Regions from separate parts of the Undibacterium sp. FT79W genome, predicted to be linked through region 3. Evidence: predicted binding sites of a transcription regulator. Region 3 holds the regulator's gene; each other region holds the start of a gene.
What was found. The regulator NrdR, encoded in region 3, represses ribonucleotide reductase genes. The targets are predictions, from matches to a motif close to CACNANATNTNGTG.
Positions count from the first base shown of each region.

Region 1: the regulator NrdR is predicted to act here: its motif matches at 7,514-7,527, upstream of H8K38_RS05830 (ribonucleoside triphosphate reductase).
Region 2: the regulator NrdR is predicted to act here: its motif matches at 8,371-8,384, upstream of H8K38_RS00470 (ribonucleoside-diphosphate reductase subunit alpha).

Region 1 is NZ_JACOGB010000003.1:87,471-98,014, reverse strand. Features, by position in the region: gene H8K38_RS05860 (porin) at 1-743, shown strand, start outside; gene H8K38_RS05855 (substrate-binding domain-containing protein) at 762-1,556, shown strand; gene H8K38_RS05850 (MFS transporter) at 1,654-2,973, shown strand; gene H8K38_RS05845 (methyl-accepting chemotaxis protein) at 3,388-4,971, shown strand; gene H8K38_RS05840 (porin) at 5,050-6,156, opposite strand; gene H8K38_RS05835 (ABC transporter substrate-binding protein) at 6,288-7,040, opposite strand; gene H8K38_RS05830 (ribonucleoside triphosphate reductase) at 7,575-9,605, shown strand; gene nrdD (anaerobic ribonucleoside-triphosphate reductase) at 9,622-9,813, shown strand; gene H8K38_RS05820 (anaerobic ribonucleoside-triphosphate reductase activating protein) at 9,821-10,519, shown strand.
Region 2 is NZ_JACOGB010000001.1:97,633-108,176, forward strand. Features, by position in the region: gene H8K38_RS00435 (type IV pili methyl-accepting chemotaxis transducer N-terminal domain-containing protein) at 1-192, opposite strand, end outside; gene H8K38_RS00440 (YIP1 family protein) at 493-1,062, opposite strand; gene H8K38_RS18300 (hypothetical protein) at 1,064-1,195, shown strand; gene H8K38_RS00445 (S46 family peptidase) at 1,332-3,494, opposite strand; gene H8K38_RS00450 (inner membrane protein YpjD) at 3,747-4,556, shown strand; gene H8K38_RS00455 (PP0621 family protein) at 4,553-4,819, shown strand; gene H8K38_RS00460 (PAS domain-containing sensor histidine kinase) at 4,840-6,618, shown strand; gene H8K38_RS00465 (sigma-54 dependent transcriptional regulator) at 6,615-8,054, shown strand; gene H8K38_RS00470 (ribonucleoside-diphosphate reductase subunit alpha) at 8,577-10,544, shown strand, end outside.
Region 3 is NZ_JACOGB010000006.1:249,728-260,271, reverse strand. Features, by position in the region: gene H8K38_RS12620 (translocation/assembly module TamB domain-containing protein) at 1-140, opposite strand, end outside; gene H8K38_RS12615 (autotransporter assembly complex family protein) at 142-2,052, opposite strand; gene H8K38_RS12610 (biopolymer transporter ExbD) at 2,059-2,502, opposite strand; gene tolQ (protein TolQ) at 2,519-3,211, opposite strand; gene ybgC (tol-pal system-associated acyl-CoA thioesterase) at 3,297-3,698, opposite strand; gene H8K38_RS12595 (SDR family NAD(P)-dependent oxidoreductase) at 3,835-4,587, opposite strand; ZMP/ZTP riboswitch at 4,821-4,954, shown strand; gene glyA (serine hydroxymethyltransferase) at 5,100-6,350, shown strand; gene nrdR (transcriptional regulator NrdR) at 6,443-6,916, shown strand; gene H8K38_RS12580 (sulfite exporter TauE/SafE family protein) at 6,931-7,677, shown strand; gene H8K38_RS12575 (D-hexose-6-phosphate mutarotase) at 7,819-8,664, opposite strand; gene H8K38_RS12570 (FadR/GntR family transcriptional regulator) at 8,794-9,543, shown strand; gene kdgD (5-dehydro-4-deoxyglucarate dehydratase) at 9,892-10,544, shown strand, end outside.

The DNA.
Region 1 (10,544 bases), on a different contig from region 3:
CCGGCCGCCAGGCAACGATACTGTCGGATGCGATTTCGACGGTTGATCCGCTGGGGATGCGGTATGCAAGCCTCAACCCGAATATTAATGTCACGGCACTGAGCAATACCGCGTTTGGTACTCATGCGTTTGGCGTCCAGTATGGTACCAGCGGCTACAACGACAATTACTATCGTCTGGACAACATGCTGAAATACACCGGTGACTTTGGTCCGCTGGTGGCGCGGGCGTCATATTCATTTGGTGAAGTGGCGGGCAATAGCAGCGCCTTGTCGACCATGGGTGTCGGCCTCGCGTATCAACAAGACGGATTGAATATCTCTGGCGCCTGGATGAAATTCAAGAACAGCGCTGACTTTGATTTACAGGCCTATACCCTGGGTGCTGCCTATCAATTGGGTAGCGTGCAACTGAAGGTCAATTTTGGTCAGAACCGCGCCGATACCAGCACAACAAAACAAACCCGCCAACACATCGCCTCTGGCGGTGCTGCACTGGCATTAACCGCAGATCTGACGCTGACATCGGCGTACTACCGCGTTCGTCGTGAAGCCACCGGCTTTGCCGATGATGGCTTTGATCGCAGCTTTATTTATCTGGAAAAATCCCTGTCAAGACGTAGCACTGCGTATATCGAAACTGATTACACAAACTGGAAAGCTAATGCTGCCGGTGTTAGCGGTAACAAAACGAACAGCAGTAACGGTTATGGCCTGACGATAGGTCTGATGCACAAGTTCTGAGCAATGAAAGGAATCACTATGTCGAAGTTAAAACTTCGTTTCAATATGACGGCACTCACGCTGGCGGCCAGCAGCTTATTTGTTACCAGCCTGGCAGCAGCGGAGGACATTCGCGTCATCAGTTCGGGCGGCTTTGCGCAAGCATACAAAAATCTCGCTTCTGCATATGAAAAGAGTAGTAGCGATAAGCTGATATCTGGCTGGGGGCCATCGATGGGAACAACCGCAAATGCGATCCCGGTGCGTATGGCTCGTGGTGAGAATATTGATGTCGTCATCATGGTAGGTGATTCTCTGGACACCTTGATGAAGGAAGGAAAACTGGTTGCCGGTAGCAAAGTGGTGCTGGCAAATTCACTGATCGCCTGCGCGGTAAAAACGGGAAATACTAAGCCCGATATCAGCACCGTTGAAGGTCTGAAACAAGCGTTTTTGCAAGCGCGAACAGTCGCTTATTCCGACAGTGCCAGCGGTGAATACATCAAGCACCAATTGATGAAAAAGCTGGGTATTGCAGAGCAGATGCAGGGCAAGGCAGCACAAATTCCTGCCACACCTGTCGGTGAAATCATCGCTCACGGTGAGGCCGATTTCGGGTGCCAGCAACGTAGCGAATTATTGCCGGTCGCAGGAATTGATATTGTTGGCTTGCTGCCGCAGGAAGTACAACTGAGCACGCCTTTCTCTGCAGCCATAGTCAGCGGCAGTAAGGTACAGAAAAACGCACAGGCTTTGCTTGACTTCCTGTCGTCGGAAAAAAATTCCGGTGTGATTGCAGAGACTGGCCTGGAGCCGGTTGCTGCTAAAAAGTAAGACGCTGATTCAGCGTTAATCTTTGTTCGTTTTTTTTATCTTGTTTTGACGGGTTGGCTGTGCAACTGCACGGTCGCCGATTAAAAAGGTCGATAGTATGTCCAGCACAACTTCTAACGCAGTAAGCAACGTCCATCAGGATGGTCATGTTGCGGCAAAACGCCACTCGAAATTTTCTACCGTCATCCGCGTGACGAGTGGAAATTTCATTGAAATGTATGACTTCTTCCTGTTTGGATTTTACGCAACCTATATTGCTAAAGCTTTTTTTCCTGCCAGCAGTGAATACGCGGCGCTGATGATGACATTTGCGACTTTCGGTGCGGGCTTTTTCATGCGGCCGCTGGGCGCGATTATTCTGGGTAGCTATATTGACCGCATCGGTCGCCGCAAAGGCTTGGTGCTGACGCTGGGCATTATGGCTTCGGGTACCGCCATGATCGCTTTTATCCCCGGTTATGCCACCATCGGTTTGCTGGCACCTTTGCTGGTCCTGATTGGTCGTTTGCTACAGGGCTTCTCTGCCGGGGTTGAACTGGGCGGCGTGTCTGTGTATTTATCCGAAATGGCAACACCGGGCCACAAAGGTTTTTACGTCAGTTGGCAATCGGCCAGTCAACAAGTGGCCATCATTTTCTCCGCAGCGTTGGGATATTTTCTCAATGAAACCTTGAGTAAGGAATTCATTGCGGACTGGGGCTGGCGCATACCTTTCTTCATTGGTTGCTCCATTATTCCGGTAGTTTTCTTCATTCGCCGTTCTTTGCAAGAGACAGAAGAATATCTGGCACAAAAAACGCATCCTACGTTCAGAGAAATGCTGAAAACTATTTCTCTGAACTGGCCACTGGTTGTGACCGGCACCATGCTCATCGTGATGACCACGGTTTCGTTTTACCTGATCACCGTTTATACGCCAACTTTTGGTAAATCCGTACTGAAGCTGACAACGGTCGAGAGTCTGGTGGTGACGCTGTGTGTGGGGGTATCCAACTTTATCTGGTTGCCAGTTATGGGAGCCTTGTCTGACCGTATCGGCAGATGGCCCATCATGGCACTGTTTTCCGGCTTGACTGCTGTGACGGCTTATCCGCTGTTGTCATGGCTGATCGCCAATCCGAGTTTTGAGCATATGCTGCTGGCAGAATTATGGCTGTCGTTCCTGTACGGAAGTTATAACGGTGCGACGATTGTTGCTCTGACCGAAATCATTCCTGTCCGTATCCGTACCACAGGTTTCTCACTGGCATATAGCCTGGCAACAGCCTTGTTTGGCGGTCTGACACCGCTGGTTTCCACCTGGTTGATAGAAACTACGGGCGATAAAGCATCGCCGGGATATTGGATGGCAATGGCCGGCAGTGTTGGCTTGCTGGCGACTTTCCTGATTTATCGCGGTGTAGTCAAGGAACGTTAATTGCCCTGGCCGGCAATTAAAGCCAGTTTTTCAAAGTAAAAAGCATGGCAGATAGTGAGTGAATCACTACTGCCTGCTTTTTTATTATTTGTAAGAGGTTTAAGAAAGCGCATGACTGTCAATTTACCGATATGTGTCTCTGGCTGACAACATTTCTGGAAAAAGGAATTCTGAGTCGCTTCTTATTGTTTGCCATCATCGCTTTTCGTGTGAATGATAGGAGCAGATCTGCCTGTCGCAACGCTGGTGATTACCATTCTGTCGATTCTTTTTTCTGAGCAACGTCAGGACGGCCAGTCATTGGATTCTGTGCAGAATCAAATTCTGGTCCTCCTTCGTGCAAAGAGCATTTGAAAATGAATCCATTACTTCGTCGCGGGAAACGTCGTTGTTAATAGCTTTAAAGGAGCTGATATGAGCTGGTTTCTGAATCTGAAGATTGCGTATAAATTACTGCTTTCTTTTTTTATTGCCCTGAGTCTGACCCTGGCTACAGGCATTTTTGGCATCGTTCAGACCGCGCGCCTGAATGCTGCGTCAACGACGGTACTCAATGATACGTTGCCGGGAGTGCGTTATGCGCTGCTGATGAAGGCAACGCTGAACCGCATGCGTGTATCGGAATTGCAGCATATTCTTTCCAGCGAAGAGTCGGATTTCAGCTATTACGAAAAGAGTATTGAATCCCGTACTTCAGAATTTACGGGGTATGAAACGAAATATCGATCTCTGGTCAACTCGGCAGAAGAGAAAAAAATATTCGATACCTTAGATCAGTCGTTTATATCGTATCGCAATGCTGGCAAAAAAGTGCTTGAGCTATCCCGTGCCGGAAATCAGGATGAGGCGCGGAAAGCGATCCGTGGTGATTCCGTAAAATTATTTCGATCTGTGAACGATCTCGTCGATAAACTGGTGGAGATGAGTCAGGCTGAAAGCGAGCGTGCACTGGTCACCAACGATGATTTGTTTTCGTCTTCACGCTCGTGGATTATTGGAATTATGAGTGCGGCAATGGTGCTCAGCGTGATTCTGGCTTTATGGATTGCACGCCTGATCAGCCGACCACTGCGTGCGGCAGTCAGTATGGCGGAAAGTGCTGCCAGCGGTGATCTGACGGTATCGATTGAGGCTGAATCAGACGATGAGATCGGCCAGTTACTGCGCGCGATGAAAACGATGAATGCGAGCCTGCAAAGACTGGTGGGACAGGTTCGCGAAGGTACGGATGCAATCAATACCGCTTCTCAGGAGATCGCGACCGGCAACCTTGATTTGTCTGCGCGTACTGAACAACAGGCGGGATCTCTTGAAGAAACTGCATCGGCGATGGAAGAGTTAACGTCGACGGTAAAGCAGAATGCAGACAATGCGCGACACGCCAATAGTCTGGCCGGGTCTGCCACAACGGTCGCTGGAAAAGGTGGAGAAGTCGTTGGCGAAGTGATTGCGACCATGAGTTCCATCAACGAGTCTTCCCGCAAAATTGTGGACATTATCAGCGTGATTGATGGTATTGCGTTCCAGACGAATATTCTGGCACTGAATGCTGCAGTAGAGGCAGCTCGTGCCGGAGAACAGGGACGTGGTTTTGCCGTGGTGGCGAGCGAAGTCCGGAATCTGGCTCAGCGTAGTGCCGCAGCAGCTAAAGAAATTAAGGATTTGATTAACGATTCAGTAGAAAAAGTGGCGGCTGGTAGCAAGCTGGTGAATCAGGCAGGAAGCACCATGGATGAAGTGGTTGATAGTGTGCGTAAAGTCAGCGATATCGTCAATGAAATCAGTGCGGCGACACAAGAGCAAAGCATAGGAATTGAGGAAGTGAATAACGCCATCATCAAGATGGATGAAGTGACTCAGCAAAATGCTGCATTGGTGGAAGAGGCCGCAGCGGCAGCACAATCCATGCAGGATCAGGCCGTGCATTTGACGAATGCCGTCAGTGTCTTCCGTTTGGATACGACTTCAGTCACCCGTGTTACCCGCAGACTGGGATAGTAATTGCCTGACTCTGCAGCGCGGCTGAATCTGTTTCAGCCGCGCGCTATGACAGATGATCCGTTGCAGAGACGTTCTTCAGAATTTATGCATCAGACCCAGGGTGACACCATACCCGTTGGATTTATTCGCCTGCGTTCCGGTTGTGCCAGCTGCATTACCGTTCCATTTGGTTGAATCAAGCTCAACATATAAGGTGCTGCGCTTTGACATTTCCTGTTCGAGATAGGCAACGACACGATCAAACCCATCCGAGGTAAAGCCGGTGCTGTCGCGTCGTACACGATAATACGCGGCGGTCAGCGACAGGTCGGGGCGAATCACGATGTTGCCGCCGCCTGAATAGATATTTTCTTTTGTTTCCTTATTGATTGCCGTTTCTGCTTTGTTATTGCCATAATTGGCTTTGAGTGTGAATTCACCAAAGTTATAGGCAGCGCCCAGCGTATAGGCATCAAGGCTGAAACTGGCACTGTTTTTCAATTTCATATACGCGCCAGAAACAGCCAGGCCATCTTGCTGGTAGCTCAGCCCCGCGCCCACCGTCGACAACGCGCTGGTGTTTCCCGCCACTTCACCAAATGAATAGGAGACGCGAGTTGTCACCGGACCAAAGTCACTGGTGAATTTCAGCATATTGTCCAGACGATAGTAATTGTCGTTGTAGCCGCTGGTGCCGTATTGCATTCCAAAGGCATGAGTGCCAAAAGTCGTATTACTTAATGCGGTCACATTGATGTTAGGGTTGAAACTGGCAAAGCGCATTCCTAAAGGATCGACCGGCGATATCGCATCCGACAATATCGTCGCCTGACGCCCGGCCGTCAGTACGCCGGCGCTGGTCTTTAAGCCAACAAATGCGATACGGTCAAACAACTTATCCGATTTGGCAGAACCACCCGTATCAATATTCAGGCCGCCTTCAAGCTGGAAAAGTGCTGACATATCATTTCCCAGCGTCTCCTGACCTTTGATGCCCCAGCGACTGGTATTGTTGATGCCGCTGCTCAGAGCCGTGGTGGAATTCGATGCTGTGGGAGCATTGCTGGCGTTTAATCCATTACTGTAATGAATGCCAAGGTCTGCGATGCCATACAGCACGACATTCGATTGTGCTGAAACAGTTGGTGAAAAGGCAGACATTCCTGCCAGACTTATTCCGGATAAAAATAAACGCGTTTTCATGGTGTCCTCTTCGTATATTGTTGAGTTCAGGCCTGCGATTACTATCGACGTTTCTTTTCTTCTGACACACGGGGTGAAACACACTACGGATGAATCTGCTGCATAAAATCACTTTTTTATCTGACTGTAATTCAGTTACAGTTTTTCACAGGAAGTGTCGCTGTTGCGTTGTCGTTTTTCATTTGCTCAGATTCTGCAGTCGTTGCCAGTCGCTGCAATTCTCCAGTTGCCGCGAGCTGACTGATCGTTGTGGCCAGACTCGCTGCCAACGCTTTGTGTTTGATATTCAGATAGTGGTGAGCGGGTTGTACCAGTAAGACGATTTTTTCCGAAACAATGTCATTGATCATTGCTTTTTTCATTGCCCGGTCCGCGCTATATCTGGAGTCCACCGCGACATCAATACGACCAGCGGTCAACATTTTGAAGAGACTTTCTGACGTATCAGCAAACGTAATGTCGTTGAGCCCTTCGGTCGCATTTTGCGCATTTATAATTCCGCGGACGACACCAACTCTGAGTGGCTTTAAATCGCTTTTTTTCTGAATAGTCAGATTGCGGGTTTTTAATGTGTACGCCAGAGTTTCAACGACGATATAAGGCGGATCAATACGTATTAACTCTGGATGTGACGCTGCGTAATTGGGTGGCCGCAATACTTCGCCGTCTATGTTTCCAGCCTTAGCTTCTTTGGTTGCGCGCAGTGGCGGCAGGTTGATAATACAAAATTCCAGCTTCGTCTGTTTGTATACTTCGCGAAGTATGGATGCTGCAATCATGCCAGTGGCAGAGTCGACGTTGACAGAAATATGTAAATTTCCAGGTGTTTCAGCCGCAACACTTGTTGAAATTAACGCCGTCATTATCTGCATCAACAAGTTCATCGTTTGTCTCATACCTGAACGCGTTATGTTTAGAATAGTAAGCAATCCCGGATACGTGTCAGCAATTGCAGAGCATTGTAGTGTTGACGCAGTCGATTGTCGTCTCGTAATCCGACTTGCCCTTTATGGCTATAAATGTTGCCACATTCCTTCGTGTATGGCTGTGGCGTCAGTACAAATATTTCTGTATCTGTTTATATAGTTACCGCAGGCAAGATTTGCACACGCCAGCTTCCCGCTGTTTTTCTTTATGCCTGCGTTGATCTGTCCGCAGGCTTAGATGTCTGCGGACAGAAGTCATTTTTTTGATCTTGAAAGACTGATAGAAAGTGCTCATTACAGTGGCGACAGGCCGATCAGCACAGCAAGCGTAATATCGTGGCGCTGCGAGTTTTTTCGTATCAATCAGTTGATCTATGAGTTTTTTGACCCGGATCAATGATTTTAAAAAAGCATCAGTCTTCGTTTGACTATACTATATTTAGTGATTATTCTAAATTCAACTACTAAATATTGTGTATTTGGATGACGATAATGACTGAGCAATTTTGTGAATCGCAGACACAGGTAATCAAGCGGGATGGCAGCATCAGCGCATTTGATGCAAAGAAAATTGAATTTGCCCTGCAGCGCGCAGGTCAGGCGAGTGGTGAATTCGATTTACGCGTGGCGAGTGATTTGTGTGCACAGGTAATGCAAAGTAATGCGATGGTAAACGCTACGTCGCTACTGCATATCGAGCAGATTCAGGACGTAGTCGAATCAGTCATATTTGAGTCCGGTTATCGCCAGACCTTGCGCGCCTATATTGTGTATCGCGAACAGCACCAACGTTTGCGGCATGACCAACACACCCTCGTTGATGTCGAATCATCCATCAATGAATACCTGCAGCGTCAGGACTGGCGTGTCAATGCGAATGCCAATCAGGGGTACTCGCTCGGCGGTCTGATTCTGAATGTCTCCGGCAAAGTCATTGCGAATTACTGGCTGAGTCATGTGTATCCGCCAGAAGTCGGTATGGCACACCGGGAAGCGGATCTGCATATTCATGATTTGGATATGCTGGCTGGCTACTGCGCCGGATGGTCTTTACGTACCTTGTTGAACGAAGGCTTGAACGGCGTGCCGGGTAAGGTCGAATCTGCGCCGCCAAAACATTTATCGAGCGCGGTCGGCCAGATCGTGAATTTTCTCGGGACATTGCAAAATGAATGGGCGGGCGCTCAGGCATTCAGTTCTTTCGATACCTATCTGGCGCCTTTCGTGCGCAAGGATGCATTGAGTTACACCAGTGTTAAACAGTGTATGCAGGAGCTGATTTACAACCTGAATGTGCCGTCACGCTGGGGCACTCAGACGCCTTTTACGAATCTGACTTTCGACTGGGTGTGCCCGGCTGATTTACGTGATCAGATACCTGTGATCGCTGGCATCGAAATGCCATTTTCCTACGGTGAATTACAGGCCGAAATGGACATGATTAACCGTGCATACATCGAAGTGATGATGGCCGGTGATGCAAAAGGGCGCGCGTTCACCTTTCCTATTCCTACCTATAACATGACCGAGGATTTTGACTGGTACAGCCCGAACGCCGAACGTCTGTTTGAAATGACGGCACGTTATGGCTTACCGTATTTTCAGAATTTCATTAACTCTGAGCTCAAGCCGAACATGATACGTTCTATGTGTTGTCGCTTGCAGCTGGATCTGCGTGAATTGCTGAAGCGCGGTAACGGTTTGTTTGGCTCTGCTGAACAGACCGGCTCGCTCGGTGTGGTCACGATTAACTGCGCCCGTCTCGGTTATCGTTATCGAGGTAATGAGTCTGCCTTGCTGACAGCACTGGATCATTTGCTGGAACTCGGAAAAACCAGCCTGGAAATAAAGCGCAAAGTGATACAGCGCCACATGGATAACGGCCTGTTCCCTTATACCAAGCGCTATCTGGGAACCTTGCGTAATCACTTTTCGACGCTGGGTGTGAACGGTATCAACGAGATGATACGTAACTTCACTGCCGGTGAAGACGATATCAGCAGCGCTGCTGGCCATGCGATGGCGATTCGTTTGCTGGATCATATCCGCGCCAGAATGCTGGAATTTCAGGACGAGACCGGCCATATGTACAATCTGGAAGCGACACCTGCGGAAGGAACAACCTACCGTTTTGCGAAAGAAGACCGCAAGCGCTTTCCGGATATTCTGCAGGCCGGTACGGCCGAGATGCCTTACTACACTAACTCATCACAATTACCGGTCGGCTTTACCGAAGATCCATTTGAAGCGCTGGAGCTGCAAGACGATTTGCAGCGTAAATATACTGGCGGCACCGTGCTGCATCTGTACATGACCGAAGCCTTATCCAGCGCCGATGCATGCCGGCAATTGGTGCAGCGCTCGCTTAGCCGTTTCAGGTTGCCGTACATCACAGTGACGCCGACTTTTTCCATTTGTCCTAAGCATGGATATCTGCCGGGAAGCCATCCATTCTGTCCGAAATGTGATGACGAGATCATTGCCCGCAAACGCATGACAGCCATGCAAACTACCACCAACTAACCAGAGGTCATTCACCATGTCATTACTTCATACCGCTCAGACTATAGAAAAACATAGCGTTGTACTCAATGACGAAGAACGTCAGCCATGTGAAATATGGACACGGGTGATGGGTTACCATCGCCCGGTCAGTTCTTTCAACACCGGGAAAAAAGGGGAGTTCTGCGAGCGTACCTATTTCACCGAAAATGCCGCTCAGCTGCGATAACCGTAGCATGCGGAACAGCCTGAGAATTGGCGGGTTTACCCCATTCAGCGCAACAGATTATCCGGGGAAACTCGCTGCTGTGGTGTTTGTACAAGGATGTCCCTGGCGTTGTTCCTATTGTCATAACCCACATTTACAGGAACGCGGAACCGCAACGGATCAGACCTGGGACGCTATCCGTAGTTTTTTGTCACGCCGAACCGGATTGATTGATGCGGTCGTTTTCAGCGGCGGCGAAGCGACGATGGATCCCGCTTTAGCATTGGCAATGAAAGAGGTTCGCGAACTCGGTTTTCAGGTGGGTTTGCACACTGCCTGCATTTATCCCAAACAGTTAGAGCGTGTGTTGCCGTTGCTGAACTGGGTTGGCTTCGACGTCAAGGCACCGTTGGCGGACTACGCAGCTATTACCGGTGTGCAGGGCAGCGACCGTGCAGTTCACCAATGCGCAGAAATGATACTTTCCAGCGGCGTTGATTACGAATGCCGAACCACCATACATCCGACCTTACTCAGTGAACAGAAAATAATGGCGCTGGCGCTGGAACTGTCGGCAATCGGTGTGCAACATTACGTACTGCAGAAATTCCGTACACAGGGATGCCAGACAAAGGCGTTGAACCAGGCGCTGATCGCCGATTATCCTTCACTGCCATTGCAGGAAAAAATACGTGCGCTTTTCCCCACATTGCTGATACGTGCGTAAACGGGCATGCAGGCCTCACTCAGGC
Region 2 (10,544 bases), on a different contig from region 3:
AATTTTTCTGGCGTGTTCGGCATCGATGTCCATGCCTAACTGCAAATAGGCTTTCGCCAGCCGCTGTGCCAGCATGCGCTGTCGTCCGGCTTTATTGATCGCATCACTGATGTTATTCACTTGTGCCGACGCCGGCAATATCAGTCCGCTGCTGAGGACCAGGCTGGTGAAGATGAAGGTTCTGCGTTTCATGATTGCTCTCCCGAATGACCCTGAGGATGCTAAGGGGTGGGGGAGTGCGCGTCTATTCGTCATTGGAACTAGACGCGGCAAGGCAAATGCCGGATGCGGGGCGGCTTCCGGCTTATCAAGATACTCCGGGGAGTATCTGAGCAGGCCTTTTATTGATGCCGACAATAAGGCTTTTTACGAAAAAAGAGGGGGGAGTATCTGGTAATGGGAAGCCGGACACGTAGGCTGAGATGCAGCATGTCCGGCATCAGGGGAAGGCGCTGACGAGCTAACGCGTGTTAGCCCGCGTGGCGGCAGGTTTTACCACATCAGTGGCAATGCGACGAAACTACAGAGCATGATCCAGACGATGCCACCGAAAGAGAAAATTTTGTAGCCCATGACTTGCGCATCAACGGTATCTTCTAATTTCAAAATCGCATACAGGCCATGATACAGCACGCTGGCCGCCAATAGCAGACCCATAATCACGCAGGCGATCACCAGCCAGAGATCGGCGGATAACAAGCCCAGGCTGGATAACCACATCGGCACCGCAGTAATGCTGGCCAGCAGAAAACTATCCTGAAAGTCCATGGTCACCTGATGATCTTTCGCCAGCTTGCGAATCAGCCAGCCCATCAGCGGTACGGTCATTAATTCCATGACCAGAAAAACGGCAGCCACATCAAGCCAGCGCAGGTAAGGCGCATCAACCCAGTATAAGGCGGCATGATGACTGCCCGCATACAGTAATGCGAGCGGTGGTATCAATGAGCATGGCAACACCAGCAACAGAAAACTACGGATCACAGAAGGGTGAATCTTACTCACCGTATCCCAGCCGCCATGAAATGAAAATGGCATTTTTCCCAGATTCAGCAGATTCATAATGTCTCGTCCTTATCCTTATTGTGCTTTGATGGATATCGGTGTCAGTCTGGCTGCTCACCAATCAGTGAACTCGTGCAGCGGGCATCCGCCAGGGGAATTACTGATGCACAGAATTTATACCAATGTATGAAATAAGCAGAGAAAGTCAAGGAAACGATAGGCTGTGCTGTATGAAGAATCAGTCTTTGTGGGTCATCGTCGGCAATCATGCGCAACAAAAAAAAAGCCACGCTGACCGCGTGGCTTTTGGTGAGAAGCAAGGCGAATTATTCTGCGCCCATTTCCTTGATCAGTTTGTCTGCTTTATCGACATGTTTCATTTGCCATAACATGTAGCGCAGATCGACCTGAATCGAACGTGTATTTGCTTTGTTGTAATCCCAGTCAGAGATGATGGAGTCGAGTGTGCCATCAAAGGCCAGGCCGATGAATTCACCTTTTGCATTCAGCGCAGCAGAGCCGGAATTGCCACCAGTGATATCAAGTGTTGCCAGATAGGCGAGAGGCACTGCTTTCAACTTAGGATCAACATATTTTCCGAAGTCTTTGGCTTTGATTGCGGCCAGCTGAGCAGCAGGCGCATTGAATTCACCCTGGCCTGTGGCTTTTGGCGGAATACCGTTGACTGTGGTGAATGCAGACCATGCCAGACCATCGGCTGTGCCGTGATCGCGTCCAGCCACTTTACCGAATGTCACGCGCAATGTGCTGTTCGCATCAGGGTAAACCGCTTGTCCTTTGCTCTTCATGAAGGCGATTTTTGCTTTCATGTAGTTGGCATAGGCTTGTTGGATTTTACCTGCCAGTTCTTCGTCTTCCGCTTCGTGTTTCAGACCGCCTTCATACATTGCTACCGCTGCTTTGATGAAGCTGTCGTTGCTGGATTTAAAGTCTTCAGGTTTAGCGCTCAGCCAGGCTGCACGTGTCGCTTTATCACCCAGTTTGCTGCTGGCATACAAGTTATCCAGCAAGGCTTTCAGGTCAGCTTCGTTCATGCCGTCTTTGATGCCAATTGCCGCATCGAAGTTAGCGCTGCGCTGATCTTTTGGCAGTGCAGCGTATTGGCTCAGACTGTTCAGTACCAGCGCTTTATCGACCTTCTCTACATAGTTGCGCTCAACTGCTTCTACACCTGCTTTAAAGCGTGGCAGGTCGCGGACCTGAAAGCCAGCTTTGCGCTCAGCATCCGGTTTCGTCGTTTCATTTGCCAGACGATACAGACTGCGGGCAGTGCTCAGCAGACGCGGATACGAACGGTCGAGGAAAAATTCACGTTTGCCTTGCGCATCGCGCTGAGCGATCAGTTTTTCTACATCCGCAATATCGCTGGCAAATTCTTTTGCGCGGGCCGGATTGCTATTGATCCATGCTTTCAACTCTTCATGCTCTTTGGTTTTACGGGCAAGAAAATCGCTGCCAGCATAACTGTCCAGCATGCCCTGACGGTTTTTGTAGTAATTGTTGATACCGGCAACCTGGCTGGCATATTTCAGCTTGGCGTCAGGATCATTGGCGGTTTCTTTAGCGATGATCGCGAGTGACTCACCGGAAGCTTTGACGAATGCAGGATAGCTCCAGTCAAATGTGTACGCGACTTCAGATGGCAGACGGTGACGGTTAGTGCGGCCAGGGTAGCCCAGTACCATGACGAAATCGCCTTCAGACAAGCCGTCTTTTGCCAGTTTCAGGTAATGTTTAGGAACGTAAGGAACGTTATCCTTGCTGTAGTCAGCGGCTTTGCCATCTTTGCTGACATAGGCGCGGTAGAAACCATAGTCGCCGGTGTGACGTGGCCACATCCAGTTATCCGTATCACCACCGAATTTGCCGACACCTTCGGCAGGTGCGTGTACCAGACGGACGTCGCGGATTTCCATCTGTTTGATCATGTAAAACTCAAGACCGCCATAGTATGGATAGACGTTGCAACGGTGACCGGCATCTTTTTCGCATTCGGCAACCAAGGCTTTGGAGTTTTTTTCTATTGCGTCAACGCGCTTTTTGCCTTCCAGTTTCGCAACATCTTTGCTGATAATTTTGTCCGAAACATTGGTCACTTCTTTGGTGACAAAAATACGTGAGCCGGGTGCTGCCGGTAATTCTTCTGTCAGCGTATTTGCCAGGAAACCATTCGCCAGCAGATTGCGCTCAGGCTTGGAGTTGTACGCCACGCTGCCATAAACGCAATGATGGTTGGTTGCAACCAGACCTTGTGGTGAAACAAAAGAAGCCGAACAACCACCGAGACTGACGATGGCGCCCATAGGGAATTCTGTCAGTTTGGTTAAGCTTGCCGGATCCAGTTTTAAACCGGCGGCTTTCAGCTCTTTAGCTACTTGTGGCAGCTGTTGTGGCATCCACATGCCTTCGTCGGCATAGGCGACTGAGGCTGTGCTCAGAACTGCCAGCGTAATGAGTGTCTTTTTCATGGTTTTATTATTGAAAAGTGAGAAAACGAAGTGAGTCTATCCCTTGGCTCAGTATATGAATACTGGACACAGCGAGTTTAGTCGCGAAAAATTCCGAAAAGTTCAAATTAACGTCTAATTTCTGCAATTAATCCTGATGCGATCGCTTGTTTCGGGATTTTTCAGACATTTCAATTTTCAGTCGGCGTCGGAAATGCAGTCAGTATGCAAGCGAACATCAATTTTTAAGGCGACATGGTGTAAACTTAGCTGATGCAAATCTATTTATCTTTTCTGGTGGTCGTCCTCTATCTGGCCGCTGTTTTTATTCCGTTCCCGCAGCGCATCGTTGGTGCCAGTGTCAGCGTCCTTGCGTGGTTGCTGCATGCCGCTTCATTATGGCTGGCGGTGTTTGCGGATGATGCTTTACGTATCGGTTTTGCGACCATGTTATCGGCTGCGCTATGGGTGACCGTCTCTGTGTATCTGATAGAGAATCGTAATTTTTCACTCGATGGTTTGAAGTTTTTATTATTTCCGCCTGCAGCAGGATTTTCTATCCTGCCCGTATTTTTTCCGGGGGCAGTGATTGCACTGACAGGGAAAACAGCGATGTTTCCATGGCATGTCAGCATCGCTTTGCTGGCCTACAGCACGTTGACTATCGCGGCGTTTCACGCGGCGATCATGAGTCTGCAAGACAAACATTTGCATAAATTGCGTTCACGCACCTTGCAGCCATGGCTGAGTGCGGTGATTGATAAATTGCCGGCCTTACTGACGATGGAAAAGGTCTTGTTCAGACTGATTTCTGTCGGATTTGTATTACTCAGCCTGACCGTATTGTCTGGTATCGTGTTTTCTGAGCAGGTGCTGGGCGTAGCATTTAAGTGGGATCATAAAACCATCTTGTCGTTATTGTCATGGCTGTTGTTTGCCATCTTGCTGGTAGGGCGCCGGTGGCGCGGCTGGCGTGGAAAAACTGTATTGAATTTCACGTTGTCCGGTTTCCTGACCTTATTGCTCGCGTATGTTGGTAGTCGTTTCGTGCTGGAAGTGGTGTTGCACAGGAGTCTGGTATGAAATTGCTGATGTGGCTGGTATTGGGCGTGTTGGTCATTCTGGCGATACGTAAAAAAGCTAAACCTTTGTCTCAGGACAGCATGCGCAGCCGGAATGCTGAAACGACATCCGATGCGTCGTCATTTGATATGCCGGCGACGACCGCTGCACCAGTAGAAACCATGGTTTGCTGTGCGCATTGTCAGATTTATTTACCAGCTTCTGAAGCCGTTATCCGGGAGCAGCAAACCTATTGTTCTTCAGCGCACGCTGATTTGCACTAGTTCAGAAATAAGCTGAACCCATGGCAGCGACTTTTTCTGTTTTTCCTGAGCCGACGCCCTCGTTCTGGCGATCCCTGCAAACCCTGAATATTTCCCGGGTGATCATTGCGATCAGTCTTTTGTTGCTGCTCAATTTACGCAGTACCAAAGATATCTGGGTATTTTCCCATGTGTTTGCCATTGATATTTGTACCGCCTACTTAATTTCCAGTCTGGGCTTTACGATACTCAAAGTCGTACACACTCGGCATTTCATTTTGCAACTGCTGTCGCAGATTACGCTCGACATCATCATCATTTCCTTGCTTTATCTCGGCTCCGGTGGCGGGCGTGGAGGCTTCAATATCTTATTTTTGTTTCCTCTGGCAGGCGTTTCAATTCTGGCGCCTTTATTGTGGGCTTTCTTTTTCTGTTCGCTTGTCAGTTTGTTGTTGTTGAGCGAAGGGATGTACCGTTCCCTTGAGTTAGATGATGGCAGTCTGGTTTCTCAGGCCGGTTTATTCGGCGCATCCTATTTTGCGGTTGTGTACGTGGTGAATCGTCTCGCGAGTAATCTTATCCGCCAGGAGCAACTCGCGGCACTGCGTGGAAATGAATTAGTGATGCAGCAGGCGATTAATCGTCTGGTGATCGCGGATATGGATGATGGAATACTGGTGCTTGATCATTCCGGGCGCATGTTTGAGATGAATCCGGCCGCAGAACGTATGCTCGGGGGAAATCTCAAAAAAGGCATGATTGGCGTCAAATTGGCAGATGTCATCGCTTTGCGTCCTATGGTCGACACCTTGGCTGATATCCAGATCCGCAATGCGGGTAAGACGCCCAGAGAATTGGAAGATGAGATTTCATTTGTTTCTATTCCCTGCTACCTGGATGAAAGTAAAGGAAGTGTTTCCGGCTCAGCGATACCGCGCTCAGGTTTTGAACACAGCAGTTTTGGTTTCAGATCAGAGCGACCGCATTTTGTCACGCATCTGAAATTGCGGATGATTATCGTCAAGGATGCGAATGAAACTGGTCTGCAGGCATCTGCGAATGATTACACCGTTATTTTTATGCAGGATGTGTCGGATATTGAGAATCATGCGCAGCAATTGAAACTGGCCTCGATGGGACGTCTGACTGCCAGTATTGCGCATGAAGTCAGAAATCCGCTGTCGTCCATTTCTTATGCAGCCTCTTTGTTGAACGAAGATATTGCTCACATAGAGGACAATAAAGAGCAGGCCAAACGTCTCTTAAAAATTGTTGACGATAATGTCGGACGCTTAAATCAGTTGATCGAAGATATTCTGAAGCTCTCACGTAAGGCGCGCAATGATGTGGAGCCTTATTTCCTGATGCCGCTGGTGCGCCAGTGCGTGCAGGATTTCGTCGAGATAAAACAAGTCGCCCCCGATCTGATCGACGTTGCTCATGAAGTAGATTTCAAAGTCAGCTTCGATCCTGGTCATTTGACTGAAATCGTTTCAAACTTGCTGTCGAATGCAATCCGGTATGCGAGCGGTCGCTCTGGCAGCATTCGTTTGTATGCCATGATAAATCCTGGCGGCCGGCAGGAGTTGCATATTCAGGATGACGGTCCCGCTATCAGTTTTGAAGTCCGTGCGCATTTATTTGAACCCTTTTATACGACATCCCGGATGGGAACGGGTCTGGGCTTGTATATGGCGCGGGAATTATGCCTGAATAACAAAGCCTTGCTAGATTATGAATATCGTGTCGATCACAGCGATGCTGAAGACAGTGAACCTAAGGGGCGTTTCGTGATTAATTTTTCTGGATTAAACGCATGAGCAACACTAGCGGCAACACTTGTCCACGCATCTTGGTGGTGGATGATGAGGCGCATTTGCGCGAGTTGTTAGAGATCACGCTGATTAAAATGGGGCTGGATGTTGATAGCGCCGAAAATCTGGATATCGCCAGAACGCTGCTAGCCAAAAACTGCTATTCGTTGGTGTTGACCGACATGCGTTTGCCCGATGGTTCGGGAATGGAGTTAGTGGAAGAGGTTAATCTTCATTATAAAAATACCCCGATCGCGGTGATTACGGCCTTTGGCAGCACCGATAATGCGGTGATTGCACTGAAGGCTGGGGCGTTTGATTATGTTTCCAAGCCTGTGGCTCTTGATCATTTACGCAAACTGGTGCGTTCTGCGCTGGAAATAAATCTGGTCAATGCGGAATCCGAAGTGGTATCCGATGTCTGTGAAATGACGCCAGCCTCGTTTCTGATTGGCTCATCGCCAGGTATGCAGGACGTCCGGGCACAAATCAGTCGTCTGGCGCGTAGCATGGCACCGGTCATTATTACCGGGGAATCTGGCAGCGGGAAAGAGCTGGCAGCACGTGAGATTCACACATCCAGTTCGCGCGCTGGCAAGCCGTTTATTGCGGTTAATTGTGGAGCAATTCCTGAGACGTTAATGGAAGCGGAATTTTTCGGTTATCGTAAAGGTGCTTTTACCGGGGCCGCAGATGATCGTGAAGGATTTTTTCAGGCCGCAAATGGCGGCACGCTGATGCTGGATGAGGTCGCCGATTTGCCGCTGGCGATGCAGGTGAAGTTGTTGCGGGCAATTCAGGAGCGCCGTATTCGCAAAGTCGGCGCAACACTGGAAGAGTCCGTCGATGTCAGGATTATCAGTGCAACCCATCAGAATCTGAGTACCTGCGTAGACGAAGGGCGATTCCGGCAGGACTTGTATTACCGCTTAAATGTCATTGAGCTGCACTTGCCGCCGTTGCGTGAGCGTCTTGACGACATTGCCGATTTATCTGCTGCGATATTACGTAAGCTCGCTGGCGGTGATGTCACCTTGTCACCAGCAGCATTGCAAGCTTTACGTGCTTATGATTTCCCCGGCAATGTCCGTGAACTGGAAAACATACTTGAGCGGGCACTCGCGTTTGCCAACGATGGTTGTATACAAGTGGCCGACCTGGCCTTACGCAATCATAAAAAACCACCAACGGAACAGCATGTTGATGATGTTGTGCAGCCTGAGCAGATCATTACCGAGGCTATATCAACGAAAGATGAAGACGTTTTTTCTCCCCCTACGCTTCCTTGCTCCTTGCCTGAGTATCTGGAGAATATCGAACGCGAAATGATTATGCGGGCTTTGGAGCAGACCCGGCATAACCGGACCCAGGCGGCGGAGCTGCTCGGCGTCAGCTTCAGGCAGTTGCGTTACCAGATACAGAAATTAAAAATTCAGGATTAGTTTTCCCGGGAATTCAATTGGCGCTGTGCGCCCGCTTTCACGCCGACGCATGTGGCCAGTGTCACTTTGCTTGCGCCCTAAGATCTGCTTCGCCTCGTTGCAGTCTTGTTGTGAATGATGCTGAAAGCCGATAGATAAAGATCCTGCAAGCGGTGTGACTATTTTCTGTTAGCACTCACTTACTCAGCTTGCTGCAGATTTCTGATCATCTGTGAAAGTCAATCGCCTGCACAAAAAAATTACTGAAAAATTAGCAAATAAAGCGGTTGCACACCTTAGCATCGGGTACTAGAATTAGGGCTATAAATTATTTGTGCACTATATATAGTAGTTTTTCTTGTTTTACCTTTCTTGCTTCACATTCCCCTTTTTCGCAGCAATTGATTTAAAAATGAAGAAATAACACGGCCGTTTTCCGTGTAAAGCTAGTTTGTAATAAGGCGCAACATTCAGTTAACCCGAGCGTTTCATGATCGTCTGAGGTCATGAACGACTCAAGATATCACCGACTCTGGAGGTTCAATGCACTCTTCAATGGAAACATCAACGCCATCTCATTCCGATCTAAGCTCCGCAAGCGGCAACGCCGTTCAGGTGAGTGCTGGCAGCGGATACAGCGAGCACCGGGTTATTCGCCGTAATGGTGCCGTAGTTGGTTTTGAGCCGCAAAAAATTGCGATCGCGATGACGAAGGCATTCCTGGCCGTCAACGGTGGTCAAGGCGCAGCCTCTGCCCGTATCCGTGAACTCGTTGAGCAACTGACTTCGACGGTTGTTGCGGCATTGCTGCGCAGACAGCCAACCGGCGGCACGTTTCATATTGAAGATATTCAGGATCAGGTTGAACTGGCGCTGATGCGTTCCGGTGAGCATGATGTTGCCCGTTCTTATGTGCTGTATCGTGCCAAACATCAGGAAGAACGTCGCCTGCAACGCGAAGCGCAACAAGCCTCACAGGCAAAACTGCCGCAAATTCATGTGGTTATTGACGGTGAAAAAGTCATCCTCGACATTGAAAAAGTTCGTGCCCTTATTACTGCTGCTTGCGTTGGTCTCGACAAACTGGCAGATGCAGAAGCGATCCTGACTGAAACATTGAAGAACTTGTACGACGGCGTGCCTGTCGAGGAATTGCATAAATCAGCGATTCTGGCTGCGCGCGCTTTGATGGAGAAAGAACCAGCCTACAGCCAGGTGACTTCCCGCCTGCTGTTGCACACAGTGCGTAAAGAAGTCTTCGGCAAAGAGGTGGCTCAGCAGGATGCCGCCGCCGAATACATTCGCTATTTCCCGCAATTTATCCAGAAAGGTATTGCTGCCGAATTACTGGATACAAAATTGGCGGAATTTGATCTGGACCGTCTGGCAAAAGCATTGGTCGCTGACCGCGATCTGCAATTCAGCTATATCGGTTTGCAGACTTTGTATGACCGTTATTTCCTGCATGTCCGCGGCACCCGTATTGAAATGCCGCAGGCTTTTTATATGCGCGTGGCGATGGGCCTGGCATTGGAAGAAAAAGATCGTAACGCCCGTGCCATCGAGTTCTATCACCTGTTGTCCAGCTTTGATTTCATGAGCTCGACACCGACACTATTTAACTCCGGCACACAACGTTCGCAATTGTCGTCCTGCTACCTGACTACGGTCTCTGATGATCTGGCCAGTATTTATGACGCGCTCAAAGAAAATGCTTTGTTGGCGAAATATGCCGGTGGTCTGGGTAATGACTGGACACCTGTACGCTCACTGGGCGCGCACATCAAAGGCACGAATGGTAAATCCCAAGGTGTGGTGCCGTTCCTGAAAGTGGTCAACGACACCGCTGTTGCGGTCAATCAGGGTGGTAAACGTAAAGGTGCGGTCTGCGCCTACCTCGAAACCTGGCATATGGATATTGAGGAGTTCCTCGATCTGCGTAAGAACACTGGCGATGACCGTCGCCGTACGCATGACATGAATACCGCCAACTGGATTCCTGATCTGTTCATGAAGCGCGTGATGGAAAAAGGCGAATGGACACTGTTCTCTCCATCCGATGTACCGGATCTGCATGATAAATTCGGTAAGGCATTTGAAAGTGCTTACCTCGCTTACGAAGCCAAAGCGACTTCTGGTGAAATCGAATTGTCGAAAAAAATCCCGGCACTCGACCTCTGGCGCAAAATGCTGTCCATGTTGTTTGAAACAGGACATCCATGGATCACGTTCAAAGACCCTTGCAATATCCGCAGCCCGCAGCAGCATGTAGGTGTGGTGCACTCGTCGAATTTGTGTACCGAGATCACGCTCAATACCAATGAGAGCGAGATCGCCGTATGTAATCTGGGCTCGGTTAACCTGCCAGCGCACATGAAGAATGGCAAACTGGATCACGTCAAACTGCAAAAAACGATCCGTACCGCGATGCGTATGCTCGATAACGTGATTGATATTAACTACTACGCCGTACAAAAAGCACGCGATTCCAATCTGCGTCACCGTCCGGTC
Region 3 (10,544 bases):
AGCAGTCCGCAGCAAAGTAACAGCAAAACCAGTACACAGAAAAAATGAAATAGCCACGAGCGCCGCTGACGTGCAGGCGGAATACTTGCAGTCGTCTGTTCAGGGTTGGCCGGTGTCTCTGTTTTTTCGATGTCGGTCATATCAGAAGGCAATCGCGATAGAAAAATCCAGGCGCGCTTTTCTGGTTTGCAAACCATAAGCAAGATCAAGCGCAATCGGCCCCGCCGGTGTGTGATAACGGCCACCGACACCCAGCGATTTATGCAAACTGAATTTCTTCCAACTGTCGGCGGCATCACCGGCATCAACAAAACTGGCGACACCCCAGGTGCTGTTGAGCCAGTGTACATATTCAGCGCTGGCAACGCCCATCACACGCCCACCAGTAACGGCGCTCGGATGCTGAACACCCAGACTTTGGTAAGCATAACCACGCACCGTTGAACTGCCGCCGGTACGGAATAAATAATCTTCAGGAATGCCTTCATTTTTCGGAGAAAAAACCTGACCGGCTTCGGCTCGCAGAATAACGCTATCGGTGCGCCCGACCGGTATCCAGCGCTGATATTTACCGTAACTACGGATGAAACGCTGATCGGATAACAAGGCTTTTTCGGAAATATCCAGATCGAATTGGTAAATCTCACCACGGCGCGGCGCAAACGCATTATCCACGTCACGCCAGGTCCAGCCTACGCTTGCAACCAGCGCCTTGCTGACGGAATCAGCTTCGCCCTCAACCTCTTTTCGTTCGCGTATCAGTTTCAGCGCCAGCCTTTGTTCGATATGGCCGTGGGTATTCGTGCGTTTGATCCCGACGGCATTGCGTAAGGACTTCACACCGGAAACGTCCTGCCTGTCCATGATCACACCGAACGAATCGAGTTTATTGTCGTGCGGCGGTAAATAAATATCGGCATAGCCCAGCTGACGCTTTTGTTCTATCCGTATCGCGCTGCGCAGATCCCATGCTTTTTCAAGGATGTCGCGGTCGCGATAAGCGATCTCGCCGCGAAAACCGGTATTGCTGCTGTAACCGACACCGAAACTGAGATCACGCGCTTTGCGCTCGATCAGGTTCACCTCAACCGGTACTGCGGCGGCTTTTTCAGGATCAGGATCTATCGATACCGCCACTGTTCCAAAATAAGGCGAGTTTTGTAAATTGCGCTGAAATTCGAGTAAGCGACTGCGTGAATAGGCTTCGCCGCGCACCGGTGGCTGATAGCGATCGAGCAACCATTGCGGATAGCGTTGCAAACCGGTGACGCGTAATTCGCCCAGAAAAAATGGTGGCCCGCTATCGACTTCGACCTGTAAATCGGCGCGATAATTATCGGCGTCGACGTTCGCTGCACTGTCCGTAATCCGCGCAGCGGCATAGACGTCGGAACGCAGTGTTTCGGTCAGCTGTGTTTTGGCATCGCGCCAGTCAGACTCACGGAAAAATTGCCCGACACCGAGCCCCCAGTCTTCGATCAGACCAATACGCCGCTGTTTTGCGATCGCATCATCCGCTGCAAGTGCATCGGCAAACGGGCCCTGAAAAGTCAGCGTGACATTTTCTATGCCGGTGCGTTGCCCGGCATCGACCACAACCTCAATCACTTTTTCGGCGACATTTGCATTGGCTGAATTTGAATTGGCCGTAGTAGCGACGTCGTCGAGATTACGAAATTCTATCTGCGGTGAGAAATAACCCTCTGTGGCGAGAATACCGCTGATGTCCTGGCGTAAGCGGCGGATCAAGCCCGGTGTGACATTCTGCGCTTCGCTGCTGCCGGAAAATTCAGCGATATGCTCGCGCAGCAGACTGGCCCAGTCAGTGTTCGCTGCCTGCAAACGGAAACGTCCACTGGTACTTCGAATGACGACGTCCGCATCACCATCAGTGACACTCTCCGATTCTGGTGCTGCCTGTGTCTGCGCCAGCGGCACAGCTGGCGGCAACACTGGTTTTTCCTGTGCAAAAACAGGTATTACCGCTGCGTATATTACCGCTGCGTATAACAGCCAGCTGGAAAAACCCAGGCATTTGCGAATGGGCATCATGCTGATTTATTTTGTCGCCAACCCGACGCGATTGATACCCAGTTTTTTGGCTTCAGAAATCACCTGCACCACATCGTCATAAATGATGCCTTTATCCGCAGAAACCAGCACCGACAGATCGGGCTTTGCTTCGTGATATTCACGCAGTTTCGACATCAACTGCTGACGATTTTTCGCCTCTTCTTTGCTTTCCTGGCGGTTATTACCATTGCTGCCATTTTTGCTATTGACGCTGATGGTTGCAAGCTCATTCGGTCGCAAAGTGACTTCAATATATTCTGACGGCGGCTGTGTCGATTGACCAGCCGTCGGCAAATTGATCACGCTGGGATTGGTCATCGGTGCGCACACCATGAAAATCACCAGCAATACCAGCATCACGTCGATGTAGGGAACAACGTTAATTTCGGCCTTGAATTTGCGTTTACGTTCGCCACGCAGATAACTCATGCTGACTCACTTTGCATTAACGTGACTGACGCTGAAGAATGTTGGAGAACTCTTCAATAAAAGTTTCAAAACGAATCGCCAGACGATCAATGTCATGCGAATAATGGTTGTACGCCAGCACCGCCGGAATCGCGGCAAACAAACCGATCGCAGTCGCAATCAACGCCTCTGCAATACCCGGCGCCACCGCAGCCAGCGTCGCTTGCTGCACATTTGCCAGACCACGGAAAGAATTCATAATTCCCCAGACGGTACCGAACAAACCGATATAAGGCGACACTGAACCGACCGAAGCGAGGAAAGATAAATGCGCTTCCAGCATATCCATTTCACGCTGATACGCGGCGCGCATCGCACGGCGGGCACCATCGAGCATCGCGCTGGCATCGAGCGAGGCTTTATTCGCGTTTTTGACTTTATGGTATTCGCTCATACCGGCTTCAAAAATACGTTCCATCGAACCGGTTTTATCGCGACCGCGACGGTTGCTGGTGGCATCCTGATACAGCTCGACCAGATTGCCGCCGGACCAGAAATTCCGTTCAAAGATTTCGGTCTGCGCACGTGCCTTTTTGATCGCAAACATTTTGCTGAAGATATAGGTCCAGCTGGTCAGGGACACGCCCAGCAGAATCAACATGACCAGTTTCACCAGTACTGAGGCATTACTGATCAGGCTTAAAAAAGAAAGGTCTTGAGTAACGTTCATATTGAATCAGAGTTGAGAACAACAAATAACAAAGGGTAAAAAGTACATTCTGATCGCCTGGCAAGCGCCAGCCACATCAGGCAGATCAGGCAGAAATTTTTTCCGCGACCACATCCGGGATGACTGCCGGGCGCAAGCTTTCCGTGCCGACGCAGCCGACTTTAATCTTGCCGCTGGCCAGCAGGCGCTCGCCGCACCAGGCTTCCTGGGCAAACACGATCGACGCCCGTCCGAGCTTTTCGACCACGGCGGTGATACGGAGTTCATCGTCGAGTCTGGCGGGTGCATGATACTCGACTGTGCTTGCTTTGACGACAAACATTACCTGATGCGCCTGCGTCATTTCCTGCTGATGGATGCCGGTGGCGCGCAGCCATTCAGTGCGGGCACGTTCAAAGAACTTCAGGTAATTCGCATAAAAGACGATGCCGCCTGCGTCCGTGTCTTCGTAATACACACGCACATTCCAGTTGAAATTATTCATGATGAGCAGCTGATTTTCGCTTTTTTAACTAGGTGTTTTTCATAAACAGGGGGAGTATCTGCCTGTTTCGCCTTAATGTCAGCATAAACAAAGGGCTTTTAAATATACTCCCCCCAGTATTATTTCAGCAAAAATCTGCTCAAACGACGTTTCGTTTGATGTTCAGCGGCCCGAAACCCTGGCAGGTCGGCATCATCTCGATATAGTTGATGTTGACATGCGCGGGTAAAGTCGCAATCCAGTAGGCGGTTTCAGCGATATCGACCGAAGTCAATGGCACCGTGCCTTCATAGACTTTCGCGGCAGCATCGTCATTGCCACGGAAACGCACATTTGAAAATTCAGTGCCACCACATAAGCCCGGTGCAATATTCGTCGTGCGCACGCCGGTACCTGCCATATCCGCCCGTAGATTCTTGGTGAACTGGTCGACAAAGGCTTTCGTCGCACCATACACATTGCCGCCCGGATAAGCGGTTGAGCCAGCAATTGAGCCGATATTAATGATCATGCCGCTGTTACGCGCCACCATGTCAGGCAGAACCGCCCGCGTCACGGTCACCAGACCTTTGGTGTTGGTGTCTATCATGGTTTCCCACTCTTCCTGCGAGGCCAGATGGGCGGGTTCGGTTCCCAATGCCAGACCGGCATTATTGATCAGCACATCGATTTTCTTCCAGTCCGCAGGCAAATCTGCCAACGCCTGCAGTATCGAAGACTTTTGCGTCACATCCATCGTAACCGGCAATAACTTGTCGCCCAGCTCTGCGTGCAAAGCAGACAAACGTTCGAGCCGACGGGCGGCAGCGATGACCTGATGACCTTCGCGTACAAATTTACGCGCCATTTCTTCGCCGAAACCTGAGCTTGCACCAGTAATTAATACGATCATGCTGAAATCCTTTATGCCGTTGAATAAAAAAATGCGCTTGTTTGCCGTGTTTGCCGTAGCCGGAAACAAATATCTGTCAGATATCTATTCTAAGGGCTTTTACGATACAGGTCAGGGCAGACAGACTGCGATTAAAACGAAAGCAGTCATTTTTTAGCAAAACAACCATATCTTTCATGTGCTGATGAGTGGCTTGCCCATTCAAAGCGCATCACGTAAAATCTCAGCACCATTTTGTCTCACGTGACTGGCGAAATTGTGGCTGATCCCGATCAGGGCGGCTGCAAAAGATGGAGATCCATCGGGAAGCGTGAGATGTCGGGGTTACTGTGTTCCGTGATCCCAGCCGTGCGCCTGGGTAGCCTGATGGTAAAAGTAGTGAGGCTGCCTCTCTTCGTCCGCGTCAGACTGACACCTCATTGAAGTCAATCACCAATCTCGTTTACTTAAACAGTTTAATGCGCTTGTTGAATTCACTTATTTAACTCACTCTCACGATAGTCAGGAAAACCATGTTTGCAAAAAACCATACTCTCGCCAATATCGATCCCGAATTGTTCGCGACGATACAATTAGAAAACCAGCGTCAGGAAGATCACATTGAGCTGATCGCTTCTGAAAACTACACTTCGCCAGCCGTGATGGAAGCACAAGGCTCACAACTGACGAACAAATATGCCGAAGGTTATCCGGGTAAACGTTATTACGGCGGCTGCGAACACGTTGACGTGGTCGAACAACTGGCGATTGATCGTCTGAAACAATTGTTCGGCGCTAACTTTGCGAACGTACAGCCAAACTCAGGCTCGCAAGCGAATCAGGGCGTATTTTTTGCGCTGCTGAATCCGGGCGACACCATCATGGGCATGAGCCTCGCTGAAGGTGGTCATCTGACCCACGGCATGCCACTGAATATGTCAGGCAAATGGTTCAATGTCGTTTCTTACGGCCTGAACGCACAGGAAGACATCGATTACGATGCGATGGAAAAACTGGCGCGCGAAACCAAACCGAAACTGATCATCGCTGGTGCATCTGCATTTGCACTGCGTATTGATTTTGAACGTTTCGGCAAAATCGCCAAAGAAGTCGGCGCGTATTTTATGGTCGATATGGCGCATTATGCCGGCCTGATCGCAGCGGGCGTGTATCCGAATCCGGTGCCGTTTGCTGACGTCGTCACTTCCACCACGCATAAGAGCCTGCGCGGTCCACGCGGCGGTATCATACTGAGCAATGACGAAGCGATCGCTAAGAAAATCAATTCATCGATTTTCCCTGGTATTCAGGGCGGCCCGCTGATGCATGTGATCGCCGGTAAAGCGGTTGCATTCAAAGAAGCGCTGTCTCCTGAATTCAAAGAATATCAGCAACAAGTCATCAAAAATGCAGCGGCTCTGGCGCAGACACTGACAGAACGCGGTCTGCGCATCGTTTCCGGCCATACTGAATCTCATGTGATGCTGGTGGATCTGCGTCCTAAAGGTCTGACAGGCAAAGAAGCCGAAGCAATCCTCGGTTCCGCACACATGACTTGCAACAAAAACGGCATCCCTAACGATCCGCAAAAACCGATGGTCACTTCTGGTATCCGTCTGGGCAGCCCGGCATTTACCACCCGTGGTTTCAAAGAAGCAGAAGCAATCAAAGTCGGTCATCTGATTGCTGACGTACTGGATAATCCTAACGATGCGGCAACCATAGAACGCGTCAAAGCAGAAGTAAAAAAACTGACCAGCGCTTTCCCTGTGTACGCGAAGTAATTTCTGGTCACCATCAAAACGCCACTCAGCCGAGTGGCGTTTTTTTAATTGTCGCTGTCTGACAGACAAACTCACCCACTACGGCTCTATTCATGAAATGTCCTTACTGCCATCATATTGATACTCAGGTCATCGATACGCGTGTTTCCGAAGAAGGCAATGTTATCCGTCGTCGCCGTCGCTGCGCAGATTGTGATAAGCGCTTCACCACGTATGAACGGGTGGAACTGGTGATGCCTGTCATCGTCAAGAAAAATGGCAGCCGCACTGAATATGAATCGAATAAACTGCGCGCCAGCTTCATGCTTGCGCTGCGCAAACGCCCTGTGTCTGCCGAAGCCATCGACAGTGCCATTCAACGCATAGAAGAAAAATTGCTCTCCAGCGGCGAACGGGAAATCATGTCCGTCCATCTGGGCGAACTGGTCATGCACGAATTAAAACGTCTCGACAAAATCGCCTACATCCGTTTTGCTTCGGTGTACAAAAGCTTTAAAGACATCTCTGAATTCGCCGAGGCGATACAAGAAGTGAATGTCGACAACAAAACTTCAAAAAATAAATAAGCAACATGGAGCACATGAACACCGCCGGCTGGCTGGTTGCCGCCTTTGCGGTTCTGATTACCGGGATTTCTAAATCAGGGCTGGGTGGTGCATTGGGCGGCCTGGCCGTTCCCTTTCTTTCGCTGTGGATTTCACCGCGTAACGCAGCAGCAGTGATGCTGCCTATCCTGATCGCGATGGATATGGTCGGCATCCGCGCCTGGAGCGGCAAAGCCGACTGGCGTGATCTGAAAGTGCTGATACCGGGCGCCATCGTCGGCATCGTGCTGGGAACGCTGGCCTTTGGTGTCATGTCCGACCAACTGGTGAAAGGCCTGATAGGACTGATCGCCGTCGGTTTCACTCTCGACCGGCTGCTGCGTCATCGCGGTCAGGCAACGACAGAACAACGTCCGCCACGTATTTTCGGCTGGCTCAGCGGCGTTGGTGCTGGCTTTACCAGCACACTGGCGCATGCCGGCGGGCCACCGGTGATGATCTATCTGCTGTCATGGCGGCAGCCGCGTGAAACCTTCGTCGCAACCACGGTCTTTTTCTTTTCCGTCATCAACCTGGCGAAACTGCCTTTTTACATCGCACTGGGTCTGTTCAGCATCGACACACTGACAATGTCAGCCTTACTGCTGCCGCTGGTACCAGTGGGCGTGTGGATAGGCATGCGTCTTTTACAGCGCATCCCGGAACGTCCGTTTTATCTGTTCGCAACCGCAGCGCTCGGGCTTTCTGGTGTCAAACTATTGTGGGATGGATTGATGGCGTAAGTTTATGCCGTGCTTAGGTCGCGAGAGCAATGGCATGCTCCACATTCTGTGTCTGACATCTCTTCACAACAATGTTTTGCTGTGTACTGTGCCCCAATTCGGGTACGGGTCATCTAAGTAATGTGGTTCCTCACCGTAGGCTTATTCTTCTGAGCATTCCAACTTCATGCTAGCATTCCAGTTTTGTTGCGGCGATAGAGTAATGGGAACATTTACACAAGCTGCCTCCACACAGATGAACGCACGCCCTTCATCATCTGCGAGATCCGCAATTTGCCGCGCGCCCTCATCCCAGGGAGTCCATACGACCGTATCGGGAAAACCATGCTTGTCAATTTGCAGCTCGCCAAAACCGGTCTGTAAAATCAGATGATCTGGCGTTTGCGCATAAATACTGTCGATCGCATTTTTCACAATCAGTTGATTCGCTCCGTTTGCCGCTGCATTTGCCTGCGTGAGCTTGTCGTAACTGGGGCTATTTGCCAGCCCCAGTATCGTCGCAAATTGCCCTTCTGCGACGCGGAAATAGGTATGCAACGCAGCCTGAAACGACATTGTTTGCACTCCCTCATTCCGCACTTGCCAATCGACCTGTAAGGCCTGGTCGGTTAAGGTGATGCGTATCGTTGCAGTAAATGAATGCGGCCAAAGCTGCATACTTTCAGGGGTATCCGTCAGCACCAGTGTCGCGCTTGCCGCATCGTCGCTCTGCTGCACATCCTCAAGCCACCAAATTGCCGTGCGGGCAAATCCATGCTTGGGTAATGGCCCCAAGTCAGCAAACTGAGGAAAGATGACAGGAATGCCGCCACGCAAAGGCTGACTCTGATCTGGGGAGGAAAGACGACTCATAAATAACTGTTCATCGCGACCGGCCGGTAACCAGGAGGCGATATGTGCGCCTTGAACACGGATATTGCATCGCGCATGATTTTTGGTATGCAACGCTATCCAGTCTGCATTTGTTTTTTTATTGTTGTTCATCATCGATTAATTTTGATTAATTTTGATCAATTCACTTACAACGTCGCCATTTATACGACATCGTATAACATTTAACAGACGTTTTCCTATACAATCGCGCCAAAATCATCTCTACGGCGAATAGATACTGCGATGGAAAAATCAGCCTTATTTCCCAATAACACCAGAAGAAAACATAAGAGCCTCTCGCAAAGTCTGGCAGAAAATATCACCGAAAAAATTCGTAGCGGCGCCTTGAAACCTGGGGATAAATTACCGACCGAATCCGCCATCATGGAATTATACGAGGTCAGCCGCACTGTGGTCCGGGAAGCGATTTCCCACTTACAGGCCGGAGGCTTAGTACAGACACGTCACGGTATCGGCACCTTCATTCAGGAACCGCCAAGTAATCCGCTGAGCCTGCATAAAGAAGCCATCGTTACTGTGCGTGACGTTCTCGACGTTCTGGAGTTGCGTATCAGCCTTGAAACCGAAGCGGCATGGCTGGCAGCATTACGGCGTACCGACGCGCAAATGGCAGAACTCAGTCTGGCATTAAAAGATATTCTGGGACATGTACAACGGGATACAGAATCCGTGAACGCAGATATGCGTTTTCACCAGTTGATTGCGCAAGCAACCGGCAACCGCTATTTCGTCGATATTCTTTCTGACCTCGGCAGCACACTGATTCCCCGTGCACGCCTGGACTCCGCAGCGCTGAGCGATGAAGCCAGCAACAGTTATCTGGAACGAGTCAATCGCGAGCATGAAGATATACACGATGCGATCTTACGCAAAGACTCGGAAGCTGCCCGCGCCGCTATGCGCACTCACCTCAGCAATAGCCGCGAACGTTTGCGCCTCGCGCAACAGAAGTTTGAGACTGATCAGCAGTAAATCCTTCGCAATACAAAAACCCCGGTCTGCCATGCATCGACAATAAAGGCCGGTCAAAGTGACCGACCTACGCTGGTCGTATCTTTGCGCACGGTCAATCAGTGACGCTAACGATAAAACTCCGATATTCTGCGCTCTGACCTAGCGCTGCACCTGCCCCCTCAAAAAACCACCTGACAAACCACCTGACCAACAGCTGAATTGAATTTATGAATATTCAGTGTTGCATCAACACAAAATCAGTTGTACGATGTCGTACATGTATTTTTGAATTTAAATTTCCAGACTTTTATTTACCTTAATGATTCTGGTGAAACCGATCACCAGACGCTTACTTTTGGAGACATCATGCACCCACAAGAACTGAAAAAAATCCTCTCTTCCGGCCTTCTGTCTTTTCCGCTGACAGACTTTGACGCCAATGGCGACTTCAACGCAAAAACCTATGCGGATCGTCTGGACTGGCTGGCCCCTTATGGCGCGAGTGCATTATTTGCCGCTGGTGGTACTGGCGAATTTTTCTCACTTACTTCATCCGAATACAGCAGCATCATTAAGGTCGCGGTTGACACATGCCGTGGCAAAGTACCTATTCTGGCAGGTGCCGGCGGCCCTACCCGCGTTGCTATCGCTTACGCACAAGAAGCAGAACGTCTGGGTGCAGACGGCATCTTGTTATTGCCACATTACCTGACTGAAGCCAGCCAGGATGGTCTGATTGCGCATATTGAAGAAGTTTGTAAATCGGTCAGCTTCGGTGTCGTGGTGTACAACCGTGGCATCTGTCGCTTAACGGCGAACTCGCTTGAAATTCTGGCGGCACGCTGCCCTAACCTGATTGGTTTCAAAGACGGTATCGGCGATATCGAACTGATGGTTTCTATCTGGCGCCGTCTTGGTGATCGCCTGACCTATCTGGGCGGTTTGCCAACAGCCGAAGTTTACGCAGCCGCCTATAAAGCATTGGGCGTGCCAGTGTATTCTTCTGCCGTCTTTAACTT